Regions from separate parts of the Rhizobium sp. BK098 genome, predicted to be linked through region 2. Evidence: riboswitches for the same ligand, from Rfam matches in the RefSeq annotation. Region 2 holds a riboswitch; the other holds the start of a gene.
The links. A riboswitch is a leader RNA that binds a small molecule or an ion and turns the genes downstream of it on or off. The one in region 2 is predicted to bind cobalamin.
Positions count from the first base shown of each region.

Region 1: another riboswitch for cobalamin. It lies ahead of cobU (bifunctional adenosylcobinamide kinase/adenosylcobinamide-phosphate guanylyltransferase); the one in region 2 lies ahead of FHT73_RS13365 (ABC transporter substrate-binding protein).

Region 1 covers NZ_JACHYY010000001.1:688,082-692,182, forward strand. Annotated here, with positions in the region: gene FHT73_RS03330 (chloride channel protein) at 1-1,241, opposite strand, end outside; cobalamin riboswitch at 1,422-1,821, shown strand; gene cobU (bifunctional adenosylcobinamide kinase/adenosylcobinamide-phosphate guanylyltransferase) at 1,965-2,489, shown strand; gene cobW (cobalamin biosynthesis protein CobW) at 2,495-3,544, shown strand; gene cobN (cobaltochelatase subunit CobN) at 3,554-4,101, shown strand, end outside.
Region 2 covers NZ_JACHYY010000004.1:296,596-300,696, forward strand. Annotated here, with positions in the region: gene FHT73_RS13355 (hypothetical protein) at 1-60, opposite strand, end outside; gene FHT73_RS13360 (diguanylate cyclase) at 225-1,370, shown strand; cobalamin riboswitch at 1,452-1,708, shown strand; gene FHT73_RS13365 (ABC transporter substrate-binding protein) at 1,873-2,889, shown strand; gene FHT73_RS13370 (iron ABC transporter permease) at 2,893-3,930, shown strand; gene FHT73_RS13375 (ABC transporter ATP-binding protein) at 3,927-4,101, shown strand, end outside.

The DNA.
Region 1 (4,101 bases), on a different contig from region 2:
ATCGGAAAATCTCCGGTGATTTCGAGCGCCAGGAAGGTCATGGTAAGCGGCCCGCCAATGATCGCGACGGCAAGCGAGCTCATGCCGACGACTGCGTAGACGGCCGGCGTCAGCGTGGCGTGATCGAAATAAGGTGCGCAATAGGCGAAGATCTTACCGAGCAGCGCACCCATGAACAACGACGCAAAGAAGAGACCGCCTCTGAAGCCGGAGCCGATCGAGACCGCTGATGCCAGGGACTTCAGGACGAAGACGCCGACAAGTGCACTCAGCGTCACATCGGCCGATAGGTTAAGATGCAGGGCGCCGTGGCCGGCAGACAGAACCTGTGGCGAGATCAACGCCAGTGTTCCCACCACCAAGCCGCCAAGTGCAGGGCGGAAAGGCGGCGCGATCGAGCTTTTGCGCGCCAGTTCCTCGACCCATGCGACGCCCTGCATGATCAGGATGCCGATACCGGCGCAGAAGGCGCCGAGCAGGATGGCCGGAAGATAATCCGCCGGCACGATCGCCCCGAAGTGATCGATATCGATGGCAAAGTCGTCGCCGGCAAGCAGTCTTGCGATCATTGTGGATATCAGCGCCGAAACGACGACGGGTGTCAGGGTCACGATCGAATAGCTGCCGATGATCAGCTCGAAGGCGTAGAAGGCGCCGGTGAGCGGCGCGTTGAAAGCGGCGGCGATGGCGCCGGCCGCGCCGCAGCCGACGAGCATGCGCAGATCCGCGCGGCGCATCTGCATCTTGTAGCCGAATTTGGAGGCGATGCCGGCGGCAATCTGCGTGTAGCCGGCCTCAAGTCCGACAGAGGCGCCGAATCCATTCGAGATCAGGTTCTGCACGGCAACGATGATACTGTCGGTGAGCGACATGCGACCGCCGTGCAGCGCATTGGCTTCGATCGGGTCGACCATCGGCTTTTTGCGTGTGCGGGACAATATGTAGAGCAGGATGCCGAGAATGATGCCACCTGCGATCGGTGCGATGAACACTACCGATTTGTCCCGAATTGCCATTGCCGCCGAACTCAAGCGTTCGTAGTCGGTTATGCCATAGATGACGCTGTGAAGTTTGCGCGAGATATAGCTCATCGCCGTGACCGCACAGCCGGATACTATGCCTACCAGCGCTCCGGCGAAGACAAGTCCCAATTCGCCACGGCGCAGCAATGCCCTGAAGCGACCGAGATCGAATAGGGCCGAGAAGACGCCGAGGCGTCGCGGTTGGAATTTCTGCAGCATGGGAAACGGACGATACGTTTTACTCGAATGTGAGAGCTTACCCTCTATAAACTCCTAACATCAAAGAAATACGGCAAAAAAGCCGCTGGTTTCATGAGAATTTTCCGCCGATTTCGCAATCGGGACGGCGCAGGTCGCATCCATGCCCTTGATTGACTTGACGTAAGTGAAAGCCTAATCATTGCCGGCATAACGAATGGTTCCCGAGCGGCGATCTGCCGCATGGGATGAAAAGGGAATGTGGAGGGACGGACCCAATCCGGGCGTTCTCATCACAGCCGACCCCGCGACTGTAGAGCGGTCAGGGTCTTTCATTCGGTTCGAAGCCTATTCTGTCGATGGTTCGCATGGGGCGAACGGGGCGGGACAGGCTCAAGTCGAAAAAGCCACTGGCGTGGCATCATGATTAACCGGGGCTGGACGCCTCTTATTCTACGAATCGTCCGCCTTTTCATGATGGACTGCCGGGAAGGCGAGAAAGATCCGCTTGTGCACGATTGGGGGCGACCGGTTTCGGTCCGCCCCCGTCGCGGCGCCTTATCCGCGAGCCAGGAGACCTGCCATGCGTGCCAGGCACAAAGCCTATTATGGAACGTCAGTTCCGCTGCCAGCACGGAGGTTGTCATGGCGCAAGACGAGTTTTTTTCGGCGTTTGGACGCCTGTTTCCCGGTATCGACTTAGTGCTGGTGGCGCTCGCTTTTGCGTGTGAGCGGGCATAACACATGTCGCCTCCGGCTTCCCAAGCAGTCTTCGTCCTTGGCGGCGCGCGTTCCGGCAAATCCAGGTTTGCCGAATCCCTGGTTTCGGACACGGGTCTTGAACGTCACTATGTGGCGACAGGGCAGGCATGGGACGACGAGATGCGCGAGCGCATCGCGAAGCATCGTGCCGACCGCGGCGACCTTTGGCAGACGCATGAGGAGCCAATCGATCTCGTCGGGCAGCTTGCCGCCATCGATGCCGAGGGGCGGGCAGTGCTTGTCGACTGCCTGACGCTATGGGTCACCAATCTGATGATGGCCGAGCGTGACATGGCGGCGGAATTTGCCGCCCTGACCGCCTTTCTGCCGACCGCACGATCGAGGCTCGTTCTCGTCTCCAACGAAGTTGGCTTGGGAATCGTGCCGGAAAATCGCATGGCGCGCGAATTTCGCGATCATGCCGGCCGTCTGCACCAAATGGTCGCAGCGGCAAGTGCCGAAGTCTATTTTATCGCAGCGGGCTTGCCGCTGAAAATGAAGGGTTGATGCATATGAACCAGGAAAAGATTCCCGCCACCGTCATCACCGGCTTCCTCGGAGCCGGCAAGACGACGATGATCCGCAACCTCCTGCAGAATGCCGGCGGCAAGAAGATCGCGCTGATCATCAACGAGTTCGGCGATCTCGGCGTCGATGGCGACGTGCTGAAGGGGTGCGGCGCGGAGAACTGCACCGAAGACGATATCATCGAGCTGACCAACGGCTGCATCTGCTGCACCGTGGCCGACGACTTTATTCCAACCATGACGAAGCTTCTGGAGCGAGATGCGCGCCCCGACCACATCGTCATCGAAACGTCAGGCCTTGCTCTGCCGCAGCCGCTGGTCGCTGCCTTCAACTGGCCCGACATCCGCACCCACGTCACCGTCGACGGCGTCATCACCGTCGTCGATAGCGCCGCCGTCGCCGCCGGCCGTTTCGCCGACGACCACGACGCCGTCGAGGCTGCCCGCGTCGAGGATGATTCGCTCGACCACGAAAGCCCCATCGAGGAGCTTTTTGAGGACCAACTGACCTGCGCAGATCTGATCGTGCTCAACAAGACCGACCTGATCGATATCGACGGTCTCGGCCGTGTCCGCGCCGAGGTTGCCTCGCGCACGGTCCGCAAGCCGACGATCATCGAAGCGAAGAACGGCGATGTGCCGGCCGCCATCCTGCTCGGCCTCGGAATCGGCACGGAAGACGATATTGTCAACCGCAAATCCCATCACGAGCTGGAGCATGAGGACGGCACGCCGCACGATCACGACGAGTTCGACAGCTTCGTCGTCGAGCTTGGCCCGATCGCCGATCCGGTGGCTTTCGTCGATGCGCTGAAGGGCGTGATTGCGGAGCATGACGTGCTGCGCCTCAAGGGCTTTGTCGATGTCCCCGGCAAGCCCATGCGCCTGCAGGTGCAGGCCGTCGGCAGCCGCATCGACACCTATTTCGATCGCCCCTGGACACCGGGCGAAGCTCGCGCGACCCGGCTCGTGGTGATCGGTCTGCACGAGATGGACGAGACGATCGTGCGCAAGGCGATCGAGGCGCTGGCCTAAGGGAAATCCATGCATCTCCTCCTGGCACAGAAGGGAACGATCAGCGACGGCGAGGAGGCGATCGACCTTGGGCAGTCGCCCGGCGATATCCTCTTTCTGTCGGCTGCCGATACCGAGCTTGCGGCGATTGCCGCGGCGCATGGTGAGGGCGACCGTTCCCTTCGGCTTGCAAGCCTGATGAGCCTCAAGCATCCGATGTCCGTCGATACCTATGTCGACAGGACAGCGCGGCATGCGAAGCTCATCATCGTGCGGGCGCTGGGAGGGGCGAGTTACTTCCATTATGCTCTGGAAGCGCTGCATGCCTGCGCGGCGCGCCAGGGCGCCTTGATTGCGGTGCTGCCGGGGGATTCGAAGCCGGATCCTGGGCTGACGCCATTCTCCAACGTTGCGCTCGATGATCTCAACGCGCTCTGGTCCTATCTGATCGAGGGCGGGGAAGCGAATTCCCGGGCGTTTCTTGTCTATGCAGAGGCGATGCTCACGGGCGCTGAGAAGCCTATGCCTGCTGCACCCCTGATGAAGGCCGGGATATGGTGGCCGGGCAGGGGCGTGAT
Region 2 (4,101 bases):
CGCAACGGCGCAAAGAATGCGCGCGCTCCACTGAAATGTTCGCGAAATCGTCTTCCGCATGCTTGTCCCCACCACCGCATTCGCGGATAAGGTTTCAGTCATAGGGCAGGCGCATCACAAGCGCAATGCGTCAATTCGTGCCGCGATGCCGCCGCACTGCCGATCGATGAGAGGCATATAAACTATTTTTAGAGATCGCATGGTATCTCATAAGGACTTCGACCATGCCGCCGCAGCTCATCTATCGCGGCGCGTTGCGAAGACTGGGAATCGCCATGGAAGTCGAAACACATCTGATCTCGCTAATACGTGTCCTCGGCCAGGTGGCGATTATTGTCTATGCCTATTCCTGGGTCATCCGTATCGTCGAGCGCGGCGCTTTGAAATCCGTGGCCGTCGGGCTGTTGTTCGGGCTGGTCGGCATCCTGTCCATGGGCGATCCCATCCAATGGATGCCAGGTGTGATCCAGGATGGCCGGTCGATCCTCCTTGTCCTTACGCCAATCTATGGCGGCCTTTTGGGAACCATTGTCGCTGCGGCGATGATGGCGCTGTTTCGGTACATGGTGGGCGGCATGGGCGCGGTGGTCGGCGTAGCCGGCATCGTAATCGTTGCAATCGCGGGCTATGTACTCACTCTGCTGCCGCGGCAATGGACCGGCACGGGATGGCGGCGATCGGCTCTGTTCGGTCTGGCGACCTGTTCATCCATTGTGGTTGTTTTCCTTTTTCCGTGGACGGTTGCGCGCGCCCTTCTTATCTCGGCGACACTTCCGGTGACGATCGTCAATATCCTCGGCGTCATGCTGTTGTCGGATCTCTTGCAGCGGGAGCAATATCGCATTGGCATCCAGCGCGCGCTGGAGAACGAAGCGAGCCTCGATCCGCTGACAAGGCTTCCCAACCGCCGGGTGCTGCAGCGCGAAGGCGATCGATGCAGCAAGGAAGCGGGTATGCGGCGTATCCCCTTCTCGATCATCATGCTCGATATCGATCACTTCAAGAAGATCAACGATAGCTGGGGCCATTCCTTCGGTGACACCGTTCTGGCGCGGTTGGCCGATGTCATCAGGCAAACCGTCCGCAAGACTGATATTGCCGCCCGTTATGGCGGCGAGGAGATCGTCGTGCTGCTGCCCAACACCGATACGCGAGCCGCCGCTGCCGTCGCGGAGAAAATTCGCAAGGACATCGAGGACACGACCTTGATGTTCGAGCAGGAGGCCGTCCATGTCACGGTCAGCATCGGCATCGCCTGCTCCCTCGAACCGACGACAGATTTCAAACATGTGCTCGAGGCCGCCGACAAGGCGCTCTATCGGGCGAAGGCGGGCGGGAGAAATCGTGTGGAACTGGCAGAGGCCGCATAGGCCCGCCGCCTTTCCTTCCCATGGGCATGGCGTGCTCTGTCTCATTTCTATCCAAGCGTCCTTGACGGAACGAGGCAGTCCGTAATAACTGGACGTGACGGTTCCCCAAGGAAGACTCCGCGGGGATTAATAGGGAACACGGTGAGGATGACCCAAGCGGGACCTAGACCGTGGCTGCCCCCGCAACTGTAAGCGGATTGCCGATCATCCGGGAATGACCAGCCTGCTGGTTCCTTCCTGAGGCTTTGAGCCGCGCCACTGCAAGCATGCTTGCGGGAAGGCCGATGATAGTCAGATATCCGCAAGCCAGGAGACCTGCCGTCGATCACGATCCAATCAGCCGGGCGGGGATGCTCGGAAAGGACAGAGAATGATTGACCTGCGCCTTCGACATTATCCGACACCTATCGGCCTTGATTGGGATCTCCGCAGCCGGCGGCCGTCTTTCTCAGCGCGATCGCGCTGACGCCGCCCCGTTTCCTTAATCCTATCGAGACCTTTCATGCGCCATTTTTTGACGACCATTGCATTTGCACTTGGGCTGACCGGTTTTGCCGGCGCCGGTTTTGCCGCCACCCAATATCCTCTCACCATCGATAATTGCGGTCAGAAGGTCACTTTTGAAAAGGCTCCGGCCAAGATCGTTTCGATCGGCCAGGGCATGAGTGAAATCCTCTTTTCGCTCGGCCTTGCCGACAAGATTGCCGGAACGGCGGTCTGGGTCGGCCCGGTTCTGCCGCAATATGGCGAAGTCAACGGCAAGATCCCGCGGCTCGCCGATAACGATCCGAGCTTCGAATCCGTCGTTGGCAAGGCTCCGGATCTCGTCGCTGCCGAATTCGAATGGCATGTCGGCGCGCAGGGTTCCGTCGGCACACGCCAGCAATTTTCGGAACTCGGGATCAATACCTATGTTGCTCCGACCGATTGTGTCGCCAAGGTCAATACCGATGGCGGCGATGGTGTGCGCAAGGAGCTTTTCACGATGGATCTGGTCTATCAGGAAATCGCCGAGCTCTCGCAGATCTTCGACGTTAGGGATCGCGGCGATGCCCTGATCGCGGATCTGAAAAAGCGCGAGGCGGATGCAGTCGCTTCGATTGCCGCTGCCAAGGCCAAGGATCTTCCGATCGTGTTCTGGTTCTCCAGCAAGGAGGTCAATGGCGATGCCTATATCGCCGGCAAGAACAGCGCGCCGGCCTATATCCTGAAGACGCTCGGCGCCAGAAACGTGGTGACGACGGAAGAAGAATGGCCGATGGTCGGTTGGGAAACCATTTCGCAGGCCAACCCGGCCGTGATCGTCATAGCCACCATGGACCGCCGCCGCTATGCGGCCGACGATCCGAAGGTCAAAGTCGATTTCCTCGAAAAAGATCCAGTCACCAGCCAGCTCGACGCCGTTAAGAACAAGCGTTTCGTCATGATGGATGCGCAGTCGATGAACCCGACCATCCGCACCATCGACGGCATTGAAGTATTGGCCAAGGGCATCAAGTCCTTCGGCCTGGCGCAGTAAGATATGGGTCTCGCCGCAAAACGCAGGACATGGTGGGCGCTCTTGGCGCTCGCCATGGCTGCCGTCATTCTTCTGACCTTCATGATCAGCCTCGCCGTATCGATCGGCGAGATTTCGATCCCGCTGTCGACCACAGTAAAGGCCGTTTCGAACCGGTTGTTCGGAACGAGCTTCGAACTCAGCCGGATCCATCAGGGGATCGTCTGGGACTATCGCCTGAGCCGCGCGCTCGTTGCTGCAAGCACCGGTGCGTCGCTTGCCTTGAGCGGGGTGGTCTTGCAGGCGTTGCTGCGCAATCCGCTCGCCGAACCCTTTGTGCTCGGGATTTCCGCCGGCGCCTCCACCGGAGCGGTCTGCATCATGATCCTCGGTCTTGGCTACGGCATTTTAGGCCTTTCCGGCGGCGCTTTCCTCGGCGCGGTTGCAGCCTTTCTTTTCGTCGGCCTGCTTGCCGCCGGAGTCGGCGGCACGAGCGAGCGCATCATTCTATGCGGCGTCGCCGGTTCGCAGCTTTTCAACGCGCTCACCTCCTATATCGTCACCACCTCGGCCAATGCGGAGCAGGCGAGGGGCGTCATGTTCTGGCTGCTCGGCTCCATGAGCGGCGTGCGCTGGCCGGACGTTTATCTTTCCGGGCCGGTCGCCATCATCGGCTTCGCCGTCTGCATGGCACATGTCCGCGTGCTTGATGCCTTCATCTTCGGCACGGATGCTGCCGCATCGCTTGGCATTGCGGTCAAGCGCGCCCAAGTCGTTCTGCTTGGCGTGACGGCTTTCATGACGGCAGCGGTCGTCAGCATCGTCGGGTCGATTGGTTTCGTCGGGCTCGTCATTCCGCATGCGGCCCGCTTCGTTGTCGGGCCAAGCCATGACCGGCTGCTGCCGGCAGCAGCTTTGGCCGGCGCCATCTTTATGGTCGCCGCCGATATCATCTCGCGGGTCATCATTCCCCAGCAGATTCTGCCGATCGGCGTCGTCACGGCCTTGTTCGGGGCTCCGGCCTTCGCCCTCATTCTCTATCGCACCCGGAGGACGGCATGAGCATTGCTGTGGACACGGTAACCTTTGCAGCCGGCAATAGCCTCATCGTCAACGGCGTCAGCCTGACGGTGGAAAAAGGCAAGGTGCTCGGGCTCCTTGGGCCGAACGGCTCGGGAAAATCCAGCCTGCTCAGGCTGATCTGCCGGCTGCGGAAGGTCAAAAGCGGGGTCA